Regions from separate parts of the Micromonospora sp. HB375 genome, predicted to be linked through region 1. Evidence: riboswitches for the same ligand, from Rfam matches in the RefSeq annotation. Region 1 holds a riboswitch; each other region holds the start of a gene.

Region 1 (3,234 bases):
GAGGCGCGGGCGCCGTGGTCGGAGATGTACATGGTGTCCGGCGTGCCGTCCGGGCGCAGCCCGAGGTCGTTGACGAGCGGGGCGTCCGGGCTCGGCGCGGTCCGCAGGATCACCGCCGAGGAGCCGCGCGAGGGGCACGGCTGCGCCGGCGGGGTGGGCGTCGGGACGCCGGGCGGCTGCTGGTTGCAGCCGGTGAACGCGGGCCGGTTGGTGGCGAAGTCCGGGTCGATGGTGACCAGGCCGGTCTTCGCCGTGCCGGTGCCGCGGAACGGCGCCTTCATCAGGTCGAAGTAGTGCGACCAGTCCCAGTAGGGCCCCGGGTCCCAGTGCATGCCGCCCACGTTGGCGGCGGTGATGCCGGGCACGTTGTCGTGGCCGATGATGTGCTGCCGGTCCATCGGGATGCCGAACTTCAGCGCCAGGTGGCGGACCAGCTTGGCGGAGGTGCGGTACATCGCCTCGGTGTACCAGGTGCCCTGGCCGGCGAAGCCCTCGTGCTCCAGGCCGATGGACTTGGCGTTGACGTACCAGTTGCCGGCGTGCCAGCCGACGTCCTTGGTCTTGATGTGCTGGGCGATGTAGCCGTCCACCGAGCGCAGCGTGTAGTGCCAGCCCAGGTAGTCGGCCCGCTTCACCAGGTCGACGCTCGGGCCGAAGTAGCCCTCGGTGTCGTGGATGACGATGTACTCGATCTTCTGCTGCTTCGGCCGGTCAGCCAGGTCGTGGTTGCCGTAGTCGCCCGGGTCGTCGCTGAGCTGCTCGTAGGGCGCGGGAATCCACTCGCAGGCCAGCCGGACCGGGCACTCCAGTCCGTCCGGCCGCTGCGCGGTGCGCAGGCCGAGGCGGGCCAGCCGGGAGCGGTCCGGCTTCGCGGCGGTGGCGGCGAGCGTGACCCGCTGGCCGTCGTCGGTGGTCCGGGTGGCGCCCTGGCCGAGCTGGTCGTACACCTCGTCGGCGAAGGCCGCCGCCGCGTCGGCGGTGTCCGCGCCGGAGTAGCGGGCCACCGCGGCGTACCAGGCCGCCGGGTCGGTGCCGGCGCCGACCGGCCCGCCCAGAGCCTTCTGGTACGACGACAGCAGCGCCGCGCCGCCGCGGATGTTCGCGGCCGGGTCGGTGCGCAGCGTCCCCGCGTCCAGCCCGGTGAGCGCGGCGGCCGCGTCGAGCGTCTGGAGCGAGGCGCTCGGCAGCGGCGTCTCCCGCGTCGGCGCGGCGGCGGTGGCCGGGTCGAGCTTCAGCGGCCGGGAGTCGTCGCCGCGCGGGTCCTCGTCCTCGTCGACGTGGGCGCTGCCCGGCGTGGCGAGGATGTGCGCGGCGTCGGTCAGGTGCATCGGGCCGTAGCCGCCGCTGGTGCTGGGCTGACCCGGGTGGGTGTCCCAGCGGGACTCCAGATAGGAGACACCGAGCAGCACGTTCTGGGGCACGCCGTACTCGGCCGCGGCGGCGGCGTATTGTTGTTGCCGGTCGCTCGCGGGCGCGGACGTGTCCGGCGCGGCGGTAACCGGGCCGGTGGTCGCCAGCGCGGTGGCCGTGGCCACGGCGGCGGCGAGCAGTATCCGTCTGCCCGACGGCGGGGCGGAGAGATGCATCGAACCTCCTGGACAGGGATGGGGGTCACTGCGTTTCCACCCTCACTCCGCACACCCGCGACGGTCAATACCTTTCCAGTAAGTAATCAGTCGTGAAAGAAAATTTCACCTCCGTGCGCGGTGTGGCGCTGGATCGCGTACGGAGTGTCACGGCGCTGGAAGTTGCGGATCGATAACGGTGGTCCCTACTCTGGTGAATCGTCGGCCGCACGTCTCACCGTCCAACCCGGTCGGTGACGGTCCGACACCGCCGAGTCGCCTCCGGGCGAGCCGGGGAACCAGGTACCTGGGGTGAATCCGCAGCACTGCTGCGGTAGGGCGGCTCCCTTCCCGCCCGAATCCGTCAGCTAACCCGGTAGGCGGTACGGAAGAAGGAGTACGGACGCCCGGTGGCACTCCATGCCCCGCGGCCGTCGTCGAACCGGTCGGTCGACCGGTTCAGCGCCGCGCCGCGTTCCCGCTGGTCCCGCTTCACCACCGCCCTCGCCGCACTGGTCGGCACCGCCGTCGTACTGACCGGCGGCGCCACTGCGGCACACGCCGAACCCTCGGTCGCCGAGATCGAGGCCCAGATCGACCGCGACTGGAACAAGCTCGAACCGGTCATCGAGCAGGTCAACGACGTACGCGAGCAGCTCGCCGCGCGGCGCAGGCAGGCCGACGCGCTCGGCCGCCAGATCGCACCCCTCCAGGCGCGGGTGGACGCCGCGCTCGGTCAGGTGGGCGGCCTCGCCGCCGACGCCTACAAGGCCGACAGCCTCTCCACGGTCAACGCGCTGCTCGGCAGCCGCTCACCCGGTGACCTGGTCGACGGCCTGGAGCTGCTCGACCGCTTCGCGCACCGCCAGCACGAGCAGGTGCGCTCGGTCGCCGCGCTGCGCGACGAGCTGGCGGCGAAGAAGAAGCCGCTGGACGAGATGATCGCCGGCCTGGCGCGCACCGAGGCCCAGCTCGCGGCGAAGAAGAAGCAGATCGACGCCGAGATCGCCAAGCTGGAGAAGCTGCGGCTCAAGGTGTACGGCAAGGGCGGCGGCGGCCCGCTGCGCCCGGCGCCCTGCCCGGCCGGCTATCCCGGCGGCCCGGCCGGAGCGGCGGTGAAGTTCGCCTGCGCCCAGATCGGCAAGATCTACGTCTGGGGTGCCGCCGGCCCGGACCACTTCGACTGCTCGGGCCTCACCATGGCGGCCTGGGCCAAGGGCGGCGTCTCGCTGCCGCACAGCGCACGCCAGCAGCACGGCGTGACGAAGCGCATCAGCCGGGCCGAGCTGCGCGCCGGCGACCTCGTCTTCTACTACAGCGACCTGCACCACGTGGCGATGTACGTGGGCGACGGCTGGGTGGTGCACGCCTCCCAGTCCGGCAAGCCCATCACGATGAAGCGGGTCGACGACGGCGACATCAACAGCTACGGCCGCGTGTAAGGAAGGGCCCCCTCTTAACGCCTCCGGTAGAGGAGGGGGCCCTTCTTAACAACTGCGGGCGGCGTCAGCGCGTCGGCCAGGTGCGCCAGCTCTGCCAGGACCGGCTCGGCGTCGGGCCGCGCTGCCCCTGGTAACGCGAGCCGTAGACGGCCGAGCCGTACGGGTGCTCGGCCGGCGAGGAGAGCCGGAAGATGCAGAGCTGGCCGATCTTCATGCCGGGCCAGAGC
Region 2 (3,234 bases), 4.7 Mb from region 1:
GCGGGCCGCCTCGTCCCGGGTGGCGAACCAGGTGACCGGCCGGGCGGCCAGCTCGCTCGCCTTCGCCAGCTCGGCCGGGGACCAGACCGCCTTGATGCCGAGCCCCACCACCGCGTCCACCGGAAGAGCCCGCTGCCGGGCCGCGAGCGCCAGCGCCACCACCCCGCCGAGCGAGTGCCCGAGCAGCACCAGCCGGTCGTGCGGGCCCAGCCGGAGCGGACCGAGCCCGTCCGCGACGCGCTGGGCCAGGGCGTCGAACGAGTAGCCGTCGAGCGGCGGCGACCAGCCGTGGCCGGCCAGGTCGGGGGCGAGCCAGCGCCCGGGCCAGCGGCGCTCCAGCAGTGGCGCCCAGGGCAGCCACACCTCGCCGGTGGCGCCCATGCCGTGCAGGAGAATCAGGTGCCGGTTCCCCGTCGCATCGCCCATTGGCGCAGTCTGCCACCGCCCGCCCCGGACACGCGAGACCGAACCCGCCCCGCCCAAACCGCCCGCCCTCGCCCTCGCCGCCGATCTTGGAGTTGTGGTGCCTCCCATAGCGGGGCGAGCCGGGCATACCAGGCGCCACAAGTCCAAGATCGGCGCGCCGAGAGGGCGGCGGGCGAGGGGCGGGCGGGGACGGGGAAGGCCGGCGCCCCGGGACGGGGTGCCGGCCTTCGCAGGGTGCGGGGCGGTCAGGCGGAGTAGCCGCGGCTGGCGATCCAGTGCGCCAGGTCGATCGTGGTGAGCCAGTACGACGGCAGCGACGGGTCGGCCGAGTCGGCGATCCGGACGGTCCGGCCGTCGTCCTTGTAGCCGATCACCGCGACGTAGTGGCCGCCGGGGAACGAGTGCCAGCCGCCGTTGGTGTCGGTGGCGGTGCCGGCGACGTTCGCGACGACCCCCCGGCCGTTGCTGATCGCCTCGACCACGTCGGCCTGGAGCCGGTCCATCTGGGCCGGGCTGGCCGAGCCGGGAATCATCCGGGTCCGGTACGGGTTGCCCTTGACCTGCTGGTTGAGCACGCGCGTGGTGTCCTCGGCCGAGTTGGTGCCCATCTCGGTGGTGCCGAGCGGGCCGGCGAGGGCGTCCTGGCTGCGCTCGATGCCGGTGGCGCTGAGCGCGTTGCGCACGGCGGCCGGGCCGCAGTAGTAGTAGTTGATCTGCGCCTGGTAGTCGTAGTCCAGCGTCTTGCTCGACGGCGGCTTCGGCGCGGCCTTGGTGACGTCCGGGTCCGCCGCGGCCTTCTTCGCCGACGGGGAGGCGCTGGGCGACTTGCTGGGCTCGGCGCTCGGCGACGCCGGCGGGACGCCGATACGCGCCTCGCTGCGGCTGGCGGGCTCGCCGAGCCGTGCGCCGAGTTCGGCGACCGAGGCGGTGTTCTCCTGCTGGACCGGGGCGTCCTCACCGGCGGCGAGGGCGGTGCCGGCGCCGGCGGCCAGCACGAGCGCCGCGGCCGATCCGGCGATGATCTGGTACGGGCGTTCGGTGGCGATCCGCCGCAGCTGACGCTTCAGGTGGTGCTTCACGAAATCCTCCACGGGGGGCGTGATCGGCACACGCCGGCCCGGCACGTGGCGGGGTTCACACGTGCTGGCAGGCCGGATGGGCCGGGGGAACGGGTACGCCCGCGATGCCGGGCGCCCAGGGGCGGTTTGCCGGTCGCGTCAGGCGAGCGCGGGTACCGCGGAGCCGTGGAGGCGGGGGGACGATCGAGGGGTGGGCACGAGGATGGGACTCCTTCCGTGGCCGCCGACCGGGTTAGCTGACGGATTCGGGCGGGAAGTACGCCCTACCGCGGCAGTGGCCGCGGATTCACCCCGATGGTGCTCATGGTTCCCCGGTTCGTGATGACACGATTAGGCGGGTCGGCGCGGCGTCGCCTTCTGCGATCGGGTACCGCACCGGACGCGCCGACACTACCGGCGGGTACTGCCCCTGCCAAGCGCTCCCACCTGCGTAAACATGATCCCCGGTAACGGATTTCGGAACAGCCGGTTACTCACTTCACTCAATGGGACAAGCGGTGGTGACGGCGCCCGGGAGGCGAAAAGGGGACAGACGGCGGGCGCGTGACCGGCAATGGCGCGGCTCATTGGCCTGTTCTGCGCTCCACGCCCGTTTCGGCGCCGGGGGTGAGCCGGCTCACCACATTCCGGGTAACAATTCGGTCGCCTCAGCCGACCCGGGCCGGACGCCAGCGGGCGTTGCGGACGGACGCGCCGACCGGCAGGGGGATCGTCGCCACGCCGCGGGACACCGGGGCGGGCCGCACCGCCAGGGTGGCCGCGTACGCCTCGGCGGCGAGCGTACGGGCGGCCTCGGCGGCCAGTTCGGCGTCCCGCCACGCCTGCCGCTCCCGCTCGGCGGCGCTCTCCCAGCCGGTCCGGCGCCGGTCCCGTACGGCCCGGGCCAGCACGATCTCCTGCTCGGCCGGGTGCCGGCGCGGGTCCCACCCGTTGCGGCGCGCCAGCACGTCGGCGAGTTGCCGGGCGGACAGGTCGCCGCGCCAGTGCGCCGTCATGGCGGCGTGGTGCAGCCAGCGCTCCCGGGCCGCGTACTCCGCCGGGGTGCGCGGGGTGCGCGGGGCGGCCAGCGCGGCGGCCCCGGCCAGGCGGCGGGCGGCGCTGTCCGCCTCGTCGTACGCGGTCCAGGCGCGTTCCGCCTCGTCCTGCGCGGCCAGCCACCGTTCCCGGCGGCGACGGGCCGTCTGGGCGGCCCCGGCGGCGGCCACCGCCACCTCCTCGGCGTACCGGACGAGGTCGTCGCGGCGCGCGGCGTCCTGGTCCACCGGATCGGCGGCTACCTCGGCGACGCCGTCGCGCTCGGGCCGGGCCACCAGCGCGGCGAGCAGGCCGAACGCGAGCAGCATCAGGAAGGACCAGATGGCGGCGGCCTCGGGGACCGCGGTGAGGAAGTGGTAGAGAGCGGTCTGCGACATGGTCGGCACCTCACGGGAAGAACCTGGCGGGAGACTCCGCACGGCCGGTCGGGGCGCGGCGCGGGGGCGCCGGGCCGGCGAAGGGCGGGTGCGGGATGACGTTCGGTGGGTGCGGTGACGGGCGCGGCCCGTGGGCGGATCAGCGGGCGGGCGGGGCCCGCAGGCCGACCGGCGCGGTGATCCGGCCGGCCGGGACCGGCTGCGGGTCGTTCGGGAGCGTGTCGGTGGCCCGTGCGGCGGGCGCGGGTGCGCCGTCGGGACGGGCCTGCCGCTCGGCGGCGCGGTCGGATTCCGGTCGCGGGGCGGTCGGCGTGCTC
Region 3 (3,234 bases), 1.6 Mb from region 1:
TCGGTGACCCGGCGCAGACGGCCTGGACCGGCGACCCGCAGGAGCTGGACCGGGCCCGGGACCAGGCGCTGGGCCGGCGCAAGCGGCACCGCTACGAGCTGACCACCAACTACCGCAACTCGGCGGAGATCTTCGCGGTGGCGGCGGCGGAGATCCGCCGGCTCTACCCGGATCTGCCGCTGCCCGACGCGGTCCGGTCCACCGGCGTTCCGCCGGTCGAGCGCACGGTGCCCGCCGCCGAGCTGCCGGCGGCCACCGTCGAGGCGGCCGAGGCGCTGCTCGGCCAGGTGGAGGGCACCGTCGGCGTGATCACGCCGGTGCCGCGCCGGGACGAGGTGGCCGGCTGGCTGGGCGCGCTCGGCGCGGGCCGGCTCCAGGTGGTGACCAGCCTCCAGGCCAAGGGCATGGAGTACGACGGCGTGGTGCTGGTGGCGCCGAGCGAGATCCGGGCCGATCCCGGCTCGGGCGTGCGCACGCTCTACGTGGCGCTGTCCCGGGCGACCCAGCGCCTCACCACGCTCGACCCGGTGGGGTGAGGGGCCACGCCCGCGCCACCCACAGTTCACTTGCATACATAGCGATGTGAGCATACATTGGGCCCGGCCGGTACGCGGCAGGGAGGGTGTTGGCGTGGGCGCAGGTCATGACCACAGCAGCGCGGTGGCCAACGCGGCACACCGCCACGCAGGCCGGCTCTGGGCCGCGTTCGCGCTGCTCGCCGTCCTGATGGTGGTCGAGGCGGTGGCCGCCTTCACCACCGGCTCGCTCGCCCTGCTCTCCGACGCCGGGCACATGTTCACCGACGTGCTCGGCATCGGCATGGCCCTCGCGGCGATCACCGCCACCCGGCGCGCCGGCACCGACCCGCAGCGCACGTTCGGCCTCTACCGGCTGGAGGTGCTCGCCGCCCTCGCCAACGCCGTGCTGCTCGGCGCCGTCGCGGTCTACGTCCTGATCGAGGCGGTACGCCGCTTCGGCGAGCCGCCGGAGGTGCTGGCCGGCCCGATGCTCGTGGTGGCGGTGCTCGGCCTGCTCGCCAACATCGTCGCCTTCGCGCTGCTGCGCGCCGGGGCGAAGGAGAGCATCAACCTGCGCGGCGCGTACCTGGAGGTGCTCGGCGACCTGCTCGGCTCGCTCGGCGTGATCGCCGCGGCGCTGGTCATCGCGGTGACCGACTGGTGGTGGGCGGACCCACTGGTCGCCGTCGGGATCGGCCTGTTCATCCTGCCGCGCACCTGGCGGCTCGGCCGGGCCGCGGTGCGCATCCTGGTGCAGGCGGCGCCGGAGCACCTCCAGGTGACCGCCGTGCACGACCGGCTGGCCGCGGTCCCCGGCGTGGCCGAGGTGCACGACCTGCACGTCTGGACGCTCACCTCGGGCATGGAGGTGGCCTCGGCGCACCTGACCACCGACCCGGGCGTGGACCCGGCCGGGGTGCTGGCCGCCGCGCGGACGGCGCTGCACGAGGACTTCTCCATCGATCACGCCACGTTGCAGGTCGAACCCGGAGCGTCAGCCGGAGTGTGCGGAAAGACCGAGTGGTGATTAGGGCAGACTTAAATCACCGTGACTGCTATACACTTATGTCGGTTTTGCCCCACCATGCGGCACTGCGCAACGGAGCCACGCCCGGGCCGCGCCGGTAGGCTCGGTCGCGGCCGCAGCCACCGGCGTCACCGGCGCAGGTGGGGTGGCCGTCGCCTAATCGCCCGAAGGGGCGAGCCGGGGAACCACGTACGTGGGGTGCATCCGCGTCAGCGGTAGGGATCTTCCGTCCCGAACCCGTCAGCTAACCCGGTCGGCGGTTGACGGAAGGACATGTGAATGCCCCCAGTGGCACCTGTACGACGGACGGCCGCCCGGTTGGCGGCCCTGCTCGTCGCGACGCTGACTGTCGGCGTCGCGACCGTTCCGGCCTCCCCCGCCTCGGCGGCGCCCCGGACCGCCCTGCTCGCCGCCGCGCCCGGCGACGACGAGGGCGGCACGCCGGAGCTGCGCGCCCAACTCGACGCGGCCAGCAAGGGCTGGCTGGAGGCGAAGGCCGCGCTGAACCGGTCGGTGGACCGCCAGAAGCAGCTCAACGACCAGCTCGCGAAGGTCGGCGCCGAGCTGGCCGTACGTGACGCCAAGGTCGGTGAGATCGCCGGGGTGGCGTACCGCGCGGGCCGCCTCGGCACCGCCGCGGCGCTGCTCGACAGCAGCAGCCCGGCGGGCTTCATGGACCGGGCCGCCACGCTGGAACAGGTCGCCGCGCACGAGGACCGCACGGTGCGCGAGCTGATCACCACCCGGGACGAGGCCACCCGCACCCGGGCCGCGCTCGACACCGAGATCCGCGAGCAACGCAAGCAGGTCGAGGTGATGGGCAAGCGCAAGGAGCAGGCCGAGCGCGCGCTCGAAGTGGCCAACGAACGTTCCGCCCGCAACAACAGCAGCGGCGGCGGCGGCAGCGTCCAGGGCACCTCAAGCAAGAACGCGAAGCCTGCGCCACGCAACTCGGACGGCTCGTGGCCGTCGGAGTCGTGCAGCGTCAACGACCCGACCCCGGCCAACGGCTGCATCACCCCGCGGACGCTGCACGCGCTGCAGCAGGCCAAGGCGGCCGGTTTCACCAGGTACGTCTCGTGCCACCGGCCCAGCGGCTCGGGTGAGCACCCGAAGGGGCGGGCCTGCGACTTCGCCGCCCAGAAGAACGGCTTCGGCGGCGTGGCCAGCGGCGGTGACCGGACGTACGGCAACAACCTGGCCGCGTACTTCGTGCGAAACGCCGACCCGCTCGCCGTGCTCTACGTGATCTGGTTCAAGCAGATCTGGCTGCCGAGCAGCGGGTGGAAGTCGTACAGCGGCGGCAACGGCGACCCGTCCAGCGACCACACCAACCACGTGCACCTGTCGGTGTACTAGCGCGCTCCCGGGGGGCCGGCCGGATCGGGCCGGCCCTCCAGCGTCGCGCCGAGACGGGCCGCCAGGCTCAGGTGAGCCGCCCGGGCCTGGCGGAACGCGTACCCGAACAGCGGCGCCGGCGCGGTGAGCGTGATCTCCACGTCGATGCGCACGGTGCCGTCGGGCTCGTCGCGTAGCCGGGTGTGGTTGCGCACCGTCGTCGCCGGCTGCTGCCGGGCGACAGTGACCACCTCGTCCTCGCTCGCGACCAGCACGTCCGCCTGGTACGTGACCGGGAAGTGCAGCGGGCCCAGTTGCAGCCGGTCGGTGATCGCGTAGCTGGCCAGCGCG
Region 4 (3,234 bases), 6.6 Mb from region 1:
GACGCCTTGGGTGCCGACCACACCCGCCCCGCACCGCCCACGCCACCGGGCGTACGGCGGCTGCTCGTCGCCGTGGTGGTGCCGCTGTTCGCGCTCACCGTGATCGCCGCGCTGGTGCTCTGGCCCCGGCAGGACCGGGAGCCGGTCGGCGGCGCGGACGTCCCCCGCTACCACGGCACCGTGACCCGGGTGGTCACCGAACCCTGCCCGCCGACGCCGGAGGCCCCGGAGGGCGCGGGCGGCCCCTGCGGCACCGCGACCGTCGCCGCCGAGCAGGGCCCGGACGCGGGACGGCAGGTCGAGACGCCGCTCCCGGCCGGACCGGGCGCGCCCCGGGTCGAGGTCGGCGACAAGATCGTCCTGGTCGAGCTGATCGACCCGGCCGATCCTTCGGTGAAGTCCTACAACATCGCCGAGCACCAGCGCGGCACACCGCTGATCTGGCTGCTTGTGCTCTTCGCCGCCGCGATCGTGGCGTTCGGCCGCTGGCGCGGGCTCGCCGCGCTCGGCGGCCTGGCGGCCAGCTTCGCCATCCTGCTCGGCTTCGTGCTGCCCGGCATCGGTGGCGGCCAGCCGCCGCTGCTGGTGGCGATCGTGGGCGCCGCGTTGATCATGTTCGTGGTGCTCTACCTGACGCACGGGATCACCGCGCAGACGTCGGTGGCGGTGCTCGGCACGCTCGGCAGCCTGGTGATCACCGGCGTGCTCGGCCTGCTCGCCACGTCCGCCACCCATCTGACCGGCTTCGGCAGCGAGGACGCCACCACGCTGTCCATGTTCCAGGGCGACGTGGACCTGCACGGGCTGCTGCTGGCGGGCATCATCATCGGCTCGCTGGGCGTGCTGGACGACGTCACCGTCACCCAGGCGGCCACCGTCACCGAACTCGCGCACGCCAACCCGGGGCTGTCCCGGCGGCAGCTCTACCGGGCGGCGACCCGCGTCGGCCGGGCCCACATCGCGTCCACCGTCAACACCATCGTGCTGGCGTACGCGGGCGCGTCGCTGCCACTGCTGCTCCTGCTGGTCGCCGACTCCCGCCCGGTGAGCCAGATCCTCACCAGCGAGTTCCTCGCCCAGGAGATCGTCCGCAGCGCGGTGGCCACGCTCGGCCTGATCGCCGCCGTACCGCTGACGACCGCACTGGCCGCGATCGTGACCACCGCCGGACGGCGCGCGCCCGGTCCGGAGCCGGCGTCGCCCGTGCCCCCGCCGCCCCGTCCGCCGGCCGGACGCGACGACGCGCTGGAGGCGCTCGGCGGCGGAAAGAGTACGGAGGCGACATGGTGACACTCCGCACGGTGACCATCGATTTCAAACGCGACGCTGGTCACGGTGCGCCACGGCGAAATCTCGCTATTGGTCGGCTTCCGGACGTAGATCCGCAGGAGTGCTGTCGGGTAACCTCGCTGCCGGTCACCGCCGAAGGCGCGCACCGGCGCCAGCGGTGCCGCCGCCCAATCGCCTGCGGGCGAGCCGGGGAACCAGGTACATGGGGTGAATCCGCGCGAGCGGTAGGGGCCACTTCCGTCCCGAACCCGTCAGCTAACCCGGTCGGCGGCCGACGGAAGGGAACACTGTGACGCCACCCCTGCGCCGCTGGCTGACACCCCTGGTGGCCGTGCTGGCCTCGCTGGCAGTGCTGGCCGGGCCGAACTCGGCGACGGCGGCCCCCGCCGCGGCGGCCCCGAAGCCGTCCGGGCACGAGGAGGACGGCGAACCACCGCTCATCACCGAGGCGATCGACAGCGCCAACCGGAACTTCCTCCAGGCGAAGGCGAAGCTGGCCAAGTCGCAGGACCGCCAGCGGCGGCTGGCCGCCGAGGTACAGGCGGCACAGGCCGAACTCGAGGCGCTCAGCCCGCAGGTCAACCAGCTCGCCGCCCAGTCCTACCGGACCGGCCGGATGGGCGCGATGGCGATGCTGCTGGAGAGCAACTCGCCCGACTCGTTCGTCCGCCGCGTCAACGCCCTGGACGAGCTGAACCTCCTCAACGCGCAGCGCCTGGCCGCCATCAACGCGGTCAAGAACCGCGCCGAGACGGCCAAGATCGCGCTCGACGCCGAGGTGCGCGAGCAGGAGAAGCAGAAGAACGCGATGGAGCGCGAGAAGGTGCAGGCCGAACGCGCCCTCAAGCTCGTCGGCGGCCTCGGCTTCACCGGCGGCCTGGTCGACGCCACCTCACCGGTCGCCAAGATCGGCCCCGGCCGCACCGCCGACGGCGGCTGGAAGGCCGAGTCGTGCAGCGAGAACGACCCGACCACCTCGGGCTGCATCACGCCGCGGACGCTGCACGCCTACAAGGAGGTCCGGCGCGCCGGCTACACGCGCTTCGTGGGCTGTTACCGGCCGGGCGGGCCGTGGGAGCACCCCAAGGGCAAGGCGTGCGACTGGTCGCTGCAGAACAGCGGCTTCTCACCCTGGCACAACAACGACACCCGCAAGTACGGCAACGACGTGGCCGCCTTCCTCATCCGCAACGCCGACCGGCTGGGCATCTACTACGTGATCTGGAACCGGCAGATCTGGTTCCCGGCCACCGGCTGGAGGTCGTACAGCGGGCCGTCGAACCACACCGACCACGTCCACATGTCGATGCTCTGACCTGGACGCAGCAAGAAGGGGCCGCCCCCGTGGGCGGCCCCTTCGTCGTCCGGCGCTCCGGTCAGCCGGCCAGCGCCGCGTCCGCGTCCGCCGGCGACGAGGGAGCGGGCAGTGACGCCGGGACCTGCGCCACTGTCCGCACCTCGCCGCCGGAGAGCCGGTACGACATCCCCGCCACCGTGCACCGGCCCGCCGCGACCCGCTCGGCCAGCACGGAGGACCGGGCCAGCAGCGTCTCCACGGTCTGCGCGATGTGGACGTCGATGATGCCGTCGAGGTCGTCGATGCCCTGCCGGGCGGCGCGCAGCAGGCTGGGCGAGACCGCGTCCACCACCGCTCCCAGGTGCCCGGCCGGAGCGGCGCCGGTCCGGACCCCCTCCCGGGCGGCCTGGACCGCGCCGCAGGAGTCGTGCCCGAGCACCACCACGAGCGGCGTGCCCAGCACGGTGACCGCGTACTCGACGCTGCCGAGCACCTCGGGCCCGGCGGTGTGCCCGGCGGTACGCACCACGAAGAGGTCACCGAGACCTCGATCGAAGATGATCTCCGCGGCGAGCCGCGAGTCGGAGCAGCCGACGATCACCGCGAAGGGGTGCTGGCCGTCGGCCACCGCCGCCCGGTGCCCGGCG

The links. Region 1 has a riboswitch for cyclic di-AMP ahead of J3R08_RS31525 (NlpC/P60 family protein). Riboswitches for the same ligand answer to the same signal wherever they lie in the genome.
Region 2: it holds a riboswitch for cyclic di-AMP, as region 1 does, so the genes downstream of both, J3R08_RS11100 (C39 family peptidase) here and J3R08_RS31525 (NlpC/P60 family protein) in region 1, are expected to answer to the same signal.
Region 3: it holds a riboswitch for cyclic di-AMP, as region 1 does, so the genes downstream of both, J3R08_RS23705 (hypothetical protein) here and J3R08_RS31525 (NlpC/P60 family protein) in region 1, are expected to answer to the same signal.
Region 4: it holds a riboswitch for cyclic di-AMP, as region 1 does, so the genes downstream of both, J3R08_RS02105 (hypothetical protein) here and J3R08_RS31525 (NlpC/P60 family protein) in region 1, are expected to answer to the same signal.

The regions. Positions count from the first base shown of each region.
Region 1 covers NZ_JAGGJO010000001.1:7,048,781-7,052,014, forward strand. Annotated here, with positions in the region: gene J3R08_RS31520 (N-acetylmuramoyl-L-alanine amidase) at 1-1,586, opposite strand, end outside; cyclic di-AMP (ydaO/yuaA leader) riboswitch at 1,825-1,962, shown strand; gene J3R08_RS31525 (NlpC/P60 family protein) at 1,976-3,007, shown strand; gene dcd (dCTP deaminase) at 3,072-3,234, opposite strand, start outside.
Region 2 covers NZ_JAGGJO010000001.1:2,377,979-2,381,212, reverse strand. Annotated here, with positions in the region: gene J3R08_RS11105 (alpha/beta fold hydrolase) at 1-426, opposite strand, end outside; gene J3R08_RS11100 (C39 family peptidase) at 672-1,505, opposite strand; cyclic di-AMP (ydaO/yuaA leader) riboswitch at 1,712-1,852, opposite strand; gene J3R08_RS11095 (hypothetical protein) at 2,153-2,917, opposite strand; gene J3R08_RS11090 (hypothetical protein) at 3,057-3,234, opposite strand, start outside.
Region 3 covers NZ_JAGGJO010000001.1:5,403,455-5,406,688, forward strand. Annotated here, with positions in the region: gene J3R08_RS23695 (AAA family ATPase) at 1-536, shown strand, start outside; gene J3R08_RS23700 (cation diffusion facilitator family transporter) at 631-1,545, shown strand; cyclic di-AMP (ydaO/yuaA leader) riboswitch at 1,689-1,820, shown strand; gene J3R08_RS23705 (hypothetical protein) at 1,825-2,904, shown strand; gene J3R08_RS23710 (SRPBCC family protein) at 2,901-3,234, opposite strand, start outside.
Region 4 covers NZ_JAGGJO010000001.1:412,262-415,495, reverse strand. Annotated here, with positions in the region: gene J3R08_RS02110 (YibE/F family protein) at 7-1,290, shown strand; cyclic di-AMP (ydaO/yuaA leader) riboswitch at 1,445-1,576, shown strand; gene J3R08_RS02105 (hypothetical protein) at 1,580-2,605, shown strand; gene J3R08_RS02100 (carbonic anhydrase) at 2,667-3,234, opposite strand, start outside.